Regions from separate parts of the Paenibacillus sp. PK3_47 genome, predicted to be linked through region 2. Evidence: riboswitches for the same ligand, from Rfam matches in the RefSeq annotation. Region 2 holds a riboswitch; the other holds the start of a gene.
The links. Region 2 has a riboswitch for cyclic di-AMP ahead of C2I18_RS12550 (C40 family peptidase). Riboswitches for the same ligand answer to the same signal wherever they lie in the genome.
Positions count from the first base shown of each region.

Region 1 (3,404 bases), 530 kb from region 2:
GGACGTGTCCCCGGTAATGTTGCGCCCGAAGGCATTGTCGGCAAAAGCCGATTGGATCAGAGAAGCATCAGACACCTGCACATCTGCGATGTAATAGGTGATCTGGTCGCTTCCGCGGCCGGTGGTGACCTGCTTAAGAGAGATGTCCATGTCATCGCTGCTGTAGTTCCAGTCATCGGATACGGCTTCCGGAGAATCCTGGCCGGCCTCATTTGAATCTGCCGCCGCCGCTGTACTGACCGCCTCTGTATTGGCTTCTGCACCGGAAACTGCCTGATCGGCAACAACGACTTCGACATGTTGAATCAGATAACGGTCGGCAAGCTGGTAGAGAATACCGCCTGTAAGCAGGGTGCTGAGCGTAATGGCAATGGTTATTTTTTTTCGTTTGGTTATATGTTGTTTTGGCATAAAGCGAATAACCGCCTTTCTTGTCCGGTAAGGATCTTGTTACACTGCCAAGCATAGGCGGCATACCTGAACACAGCCTGAGGATTCGTTGAGCGTTAGCTGAAAGTATGAATTGTGCATCCGGCTGCGCCTGGTGAAATGAAGAAGAATAGTGTACTTTAAGTAGTAAGGAGTGGTAACTGTGAAAAAAAGCATACAAACGCCCCTGCTGGTCGCGGCTTCGATCGTGCTGATCATTATCAGCAGTCTGGTCCGCCCGGATGGCTCTACGCTGCTCGGGGCGCTGCAGACGTTGATTCTCGGTTTAGGATTGCTCGGCTGCTGTACAGCGGCATGGAGATTTGTAAAAGGCGGCAAACGTAAGGGGTAACGGGGGCAAATGATTTTCAGGCGAAAAAGTTTATGCCTGTCATTCACGCGCAGAGTCTTGAAAACTACAACTAAAAGGCGTAACATCGGGGTAAGTACAACCGAATATGTAAACCGCTTAATTTCCGTTAAGGAAAGCGGGGGAACCAACAATCGGCAGCCTGGTCAAGGACCGGAGCCGGTTATGGGGTGAATCCTGGGGAAGTGCGAGAGAATGCTCGCATGGAAGACAGGTAGGGCGACTCTCACTGCCCGAATCCGGCAGCTAACCTCGTAAGCGTATGTAGAGAGGATGAGTGCTATGTGACCGCTAACCAGCCACAGAGGAGATCCTTTGTGGTTTTTTGCTGTGTTTTTATAGACCTGTATCAAATGCGGCCTAATCGAAAAGGAGATAGATAGAGATGGCGGATCAGGACGAATATGTACTCATTTGTGCACCGAACAAGGCTGGTGAGCATTTTATCAGGACACTGAAGTGTAAAGGTTACAAAATAGCGGGAATTGCGAATAATGCAGCGGAGAAAAAACGTCTGGAGGAGCTGGGCGTGGAGGTAAATCTTGTGGTGGACACCCGCCATGAGAATACATGGTTCCGGCCTGCCTTCCCGGTGGGCCAGGTCTATCTGTTCGAGAGCAGTGTGGCCTTATGCTGCCGTTATGTTCAAATGTGCCGGACCTGGACGACCAAATCCATATTCGTAATCACTTCTTCATTGAAGCCAAGACTGGTCTATAAGGGGCTCGGGGTAAGTCAGGTGATTTATTCCCACAGCGGCAATGTCGCGTATCTGGCGGAAAGCCCGGCTTCCCGGGGATAAATTGAAGACGGCACCTATTGACGGGCATAATAAAAATCCCGTATGCGAACGGCACGGAAGGCTGAGGCTTTCCGTGCCGTTCGCTATACGGGAGTGATATTGGACTATGGCAGTTTCCGGATTAACGGGCAGCCGCTTCAATGAGTTCCTTAAGTGCCGGAAGGTTGAAGCCTTTGACTGCACGGTCTTCGAATACGGTAACAGGCACGCCCATGAAGCCGAGCTTCTCGACTTCTTCCTGGTAATCGGTGCTTGTCATGACATCCCGGACTTCATACGCAATGCCCTGCTCTGACAAAAGCTGTTTTACCTGGTTGCAGTCGCTGCAGTTCGCGGTGGAGTAGACAATAACGGGCTGGCTCATTTACTCACGGCTTCCTTGATTGCATCCCGGGTAATTTTCCAGTGGGAGGTGTTCCAGCGGACTTCGCCGCCATCCAGAAGAAAAATTTGCGGGGACTCATGCTTGATGCCAAAATCCTCAGCGATTTGGTTGGACACCGGCCGGTCCTCAATGACATGAACGATGGCAGCCGGAGTGTCGGAGCCTTGTGCGTAAGCCTGGAATTCTTCATGCGCTTTGGCGCTGATCGGGCAGGTTGTGCTGTGTTTGAACAGCAGCTTTTTGCCTGGCTGACCTACATATTGGTTCAGTTCATCCAGCGTGTGGATTTGTTGAATAGACATAAGGAATCTCACCTTTCTGCGGTTGATTTTTGTTTGTTAACAATTAAGTTGTTAGCACCTGTAACTATGATTGTAACATAGTTCAAAATTAAATCAAAAAGAAGTCTTGGGCTGTTATCCAAAGGAAATTACCGTCCTGCTGTGGACATTGATAATGCTTCATAGCCATGCTAAGGTGAGAAAGAGATCGGGCATTCTATACTGGAAAAAAACTGAGGGGGTGTACTATATTAAAAAGGTCGCTTGTGTTACCGGCGCTGATCACGGTCTGGGAATGTGCCTGGCACGCTGGCTTCTGGAGAATCATTATACTGTGTTTGCCGGGCAGTACCTGCAGGATTCCCCTTCGCTTGCGGCGATGAAGACCCGGTACAGGGACAGGCTGTACCTGATTCCTCTGGACATCGGAGACCGGGAGAGCGTGAAGCAGGCTGCGCGGACCATAGCAGGGAGCACAGGACATGTCGATATTGTGATCAACAACGCGGGGATTATTCACAAAGCTGATGATGCCACGATGCTGGTGGATATGGACGATGAAGCCATGGCCCGGATATACAATGTGAATACGCTCGGCGCGCTGAGGGTCAGCAACGAACTGATGGGCCTGCTGCTGCAGGGCAAGCAGAAGCTGATTATTAACATCTCCTCCGAAGCCGGAAGTATTGGACGCAACAAACGGATTAATATGTACGGATACTGTATGTCCAAGGCGGCGCTGAATATGCAGTCCTCCCTGATGCACAATCATTTGAAGGTAATGGGGGGACAGGTCATGGTTTTTCACCCCGGCTGGATCCAGACTTACATGCATGGCGAAAAAGCCGTAGAAGCACCGATTACCCCGGAGGAGTCTGCCGGCAAAATTATGAGTCTTGTGCTGGACCATAAGAAATACATGGGTGAAGAGCCGGCTTATCTCGATCTTGACGGCAATCACTGGCCCTGGTAACAACAAATTCTGCAGGAAAAGAGGCGTTAAGGAATGTCTGACTTGAGAGCGCTTGCGATAGGGGATTATACAGAGGTGAAATATCATCCGTTTGCCGGTGTCGACCGCGAACTTGAAGCGATTTTGTCTCCTGATTTTCAGGTGGAATGCACCGAAGATTACGG
Region 1 covers NZ_CP026029.1:3,314,905-3,318,308, forward strand. The annotation lists gene C2I18_RS14810 (phosphodiester glycosidase family protein) at 1-411, opposite strand, end outside; gene C2I18_RS14815 (hypothetical protein) at 593-781, shown strand; cyclic di-AMP (ydaO/yuaA leader) riboswitch at 886-1,076, shown strand; gene C2I18_RS14820 (hypothetical protein) at 1,185-1,601, shown strand; gene C2I18_RS14825 (glutaredoxin family protein) at 1,723-1,965, opposite strand; gene ytxJ (bacillithiol system redox-active protein YtxJ) at 1,962-2,288, opposite strand; gene C2I18_RS14835 (SDR family NAD(P)-dependent oxidoreductase) at 2,509-3,240, shown strand; gene C2I18_RS14840 (ThuA domain-containing protein) at 3,274-3,404, shown strand, end outside.
Region 1: linked by a shared signal. The riboswitch ahead of C2I18_RS14820 (hypothetical protein) and the one ahead of C2I18_RS12550 (C40 family peptidase) in region 2 are both predicted to bind cyclic di-AMP.

Region 2 (3,404 bases):
TTTGTGGATGAGGTTGCTGCCATCTCGGAAGCTTTTGATCATCATCCGCACATTACAATCGATTACAAAACAGTGATCCTGCGTCTGTCGGCAAAAGAAGGGGACGAACTGGCCGGATTCGACTTCCGTCAAGCACATGAATTTAACGAAGCTTTTGAGAGAACGCGCTAGTACGGCTGATCGTGAACTAAAATACTATGACTATATAAAAGATGCCCGTGAGTCGGATAAGCTTACATCCTTCTCACGGGCATTTGTATTCAATTCAGATCTTATTTTTTCTCTGCCAGCCACAAGGCGACATTGGCAATTTCCTCGGGGGCGAGCTTATCTTTGAAGGATGGCATCTGTCCGCGCCCTTTGGTCACGATGCTGTAGAGTTCCTCCGCATCATGTTCTCCTCCCGCCTGCTGAAGGCTAGGGCCCATACCGCCCTGTAGCTGGTCTCCGTGGCAGGAAATACAATTAGCTTTTACAGCAGCTTCAGCGCTTGCCGCATCCAGGGTAACCTGAGGCATCGTCGGCTTGTTCTCTTCAGCTACCTCTTCTTTGCCGGGCAGTGTAAATAAAAGCACTACGGCAAAGGCACAGGCGGCAAAAAACAATCCGCTCATGATCCATTTCTGCATCTCCATCCGTCCTCTCCATGTAAGCTGCTTCCTACATTATACAAAAAGGTAAAGCGTTATCATAGAGTTTGTGTCAAAAAAACGAACGATTTTTAAAAAAGATCTACCTCAAGCTCAGGGAAGTTCTTGTTCCTTGTCATAGACCATGCAATAAAAAGGTTTGTTACCGGTAGGTGTAAGCCTTTCATAAGTATCTGTAATCGTGAATCCGCATTTCCGGTAAGTTTTGATCGCCCGCTGGTTCCAGGTCAATACCTCCAGATCAATCTCCCGCTCCGGATAGCGGGCCTCAGCCGCCTGAACTACAGCTTTTACAAAGAGGTGACCCATTCCCTGACCGCATAGATCCGGGCGCATCCCAATCCCCAGGCGGACCACACCCTCCATAGGAAACAGCTGGGCAAAACCGCACAGCACTTTCTGATCGTTAACTACAGAGACATATTGTTCACTGCGGAGGCCGGGATCACCGAACTCAATCCCCAGAGCCTCCATCTGGTCCCAGGGCATCCATTCATAAATATTGTAAGGAGGTTTATAATTCCACTCACAGATCTCCCGGGCGTGATGGACCTCCATAGGCACTACATGAAAAGTAACGGGGGAGCTGATCATAATGCAGCCGGCCTCCTTTTCTCGGGATTTAAGCCTGATATATCTAGATTATATCCAAAAACAAAGCTGTACGACGCGCTAAAAAATATTTTACGGAAATGAAAAAAATGGGAGTTACTGCTGTTTGGCGGGGAAAGAGAAGGGTAAATAATGTTATAGACAAAAAAACAGGCCCTCCCCAAGATTTCGGCAAAAATCCTGGAAAAGAGCCTGTAACCATGCAGCTTACTGCACGTCGTCATTATCTTCGGAGTCAGCAGCGACTTCCTTGTAAGCGTCTGTGCTCATGATGCGTTTGGCGCCAACGTAGCGGTTGACGTAGTAGCTTTCACTCAGCGAACTAATGGTTACACCACGCGAGGAGGAAGCATGCGCGAACTTGCCTTCTCCAACATAAATACCGACATGGGATACGCCCTTACCGCTTGTATTAAAGAATACAAGATCTCCAGGTCTCATCTCATCCTTGGCAATGGCCGTGCCCATTTGGTACTGGGAGCCGGATTGATGAGGAAGCTTGATCCCGATTTTATTAAAAACGTACATTGTAAATCCGGAGCAGTCAAAGCCGTTAGTGGATACACCGCCGGATACATATTTAGTCCCGATGGCACTGTCGATCACTTTATCCATTTTGGAATCAGCGGAAGCGCTTGCGGCTCCAAGGGTAAAGATAATGGAAAAGCTTAGTACTGCTGCTGCTAACTTCTTCTTCAAAAGTAGATACCCCTTCCAAATGCCTACGAGGTTAGCTTAAGGGTTCGGTTGAAGGTCCCCTATGACCCCTCTGTGAATAGGAGGTCAATTCACCCAAAGTTGGTTCCCCCGTTTCCCTAAACGTTAGGGAACTCGGCATGACTGTTGATTAGGATTAGCTGCCGTTCAATACATGACAAAACGATTGTAAAGACCGGATGAATAATTACAAAAATGTTACTATAACTTCACTGCGATTATTGTAGCAAAGAAGGAAGCACTTGGCAATCACTTAAAACATATTAATGCAGAATATATGCCTGGTTGAAAGCTTGACTTTGCAGAAAAGACAAGGGTTTTGAATTTTTTTACATAATGCTGTTTCAGGGCTCCTGAATGAGTGTATAGGTATAATAAGGAAATACAAAAGGAAAAACCCGGAACTGATTACGGCAATAATCAATTCACGGGTCTCTATAAGTTATATTTGTTTATTAGAGGAATAAGTATTCGGGGAGAGTTCAATCGTAAGCGACAGCCTTGTAAGCTGTTGTGCTCATTACGCGTTTGGCGCCAACGTAGCGTTTGGACCAGTACGAATTGCTCATCGATGTGATGGTTACACCGCGTGAACTGGAAGACTGTGCAAATTTATTGTTTCCGACATAAATACCGACATGGGATACGCCGCTGCCAAAGGTATTGAAGAATACCAGGTCGCCGGACCGCAGATTGCTCTTCGATACAGCTGTACCCATGCTATATTGTGCTTTGGATGTGCGGGGCAGAGTAAGCCCGATGCTCTTGAATACGTATCTGGTGAATCCGGAACAGTCAAAACCGGCGGTGCTTGTACCTCCGAATTTATATGTAGTTCCAAGGGTTTTTGTGATAACAGCATCCATCTTGGAGTCTGCAGATGCACTTCCTGCTCCTGCTCCCAGTGTGAAGGCCAACACAAGCCCTAATGCTGCTGCGGTGACTTTTTTCTTAAAGCTATGACTTTTCAAAAGATGTACTCCTTCCAAGGCCTGCGAGGTTAGCTTAAGGATTCGGTAGAAGGTTCCCCTATGATCACTCTAAAGCGAGATCAATTCACCCAAAATATGGTTCCCCCACTTCCCGGTGCTGGGAATTTGGCGTGTTATGCACCAGAATAGTGTCGTTGCGTTAAGGTCAAATGTCTAAGCTTACATAAATTCAGACGAAATAGTTTCAAAAGATTACAAAGTTGTTACTAGTGGTACAGGCATTATTGTAACAGAGGTTTTACAGTTTTGCAAATAAACTAAATCACTTTGTAACCGGCAAAAGAGTCACGCCCCTGATGCAGGGGCAGTGACTCTATGTATTATGCCAGGCAGGCAGAGAAATTATTGTGGAAATGTTTTGCTGCGCCATAGCTGATATTGAGCGGCAATATCCCACATTTTGAACAGCGTTGAGGGGAGCGGTGAACATTGG
Region 2 covers NZ_CP026029.1:2,789,085-2,792,488, forward strand. The annotation lists gene C2I18_RS12535 (4a-hydroxytetrahydrobiopterin dehydratase) at 1-171, shown strand, start outside; gene C2I18_RS12540 (c-type cytochrome) at 273-629, opposite strand; gene C2I18_RS12545 (GNAT family N-acetyltransferase) at 744-1,244, opposite strand; gene C2I18_RS12550 (C40 family peptidase) at 1,470-1,961, opposite strand; cyclic di-AMP (ydaO/yuaA leader) riboswitch at 1,967-2,109, opposite strand; gene C2I18_RS12555 (C40 family peptidase) at 2,462-2,950, opposite strand; cyclic di-AMP (ydaO/yuaA leader) riboswitch at 2,954-3,092, opposite strand; gene C2I18_RS12560 (hypothetical protein) at 3,314-3,404, opposite strand, start outside.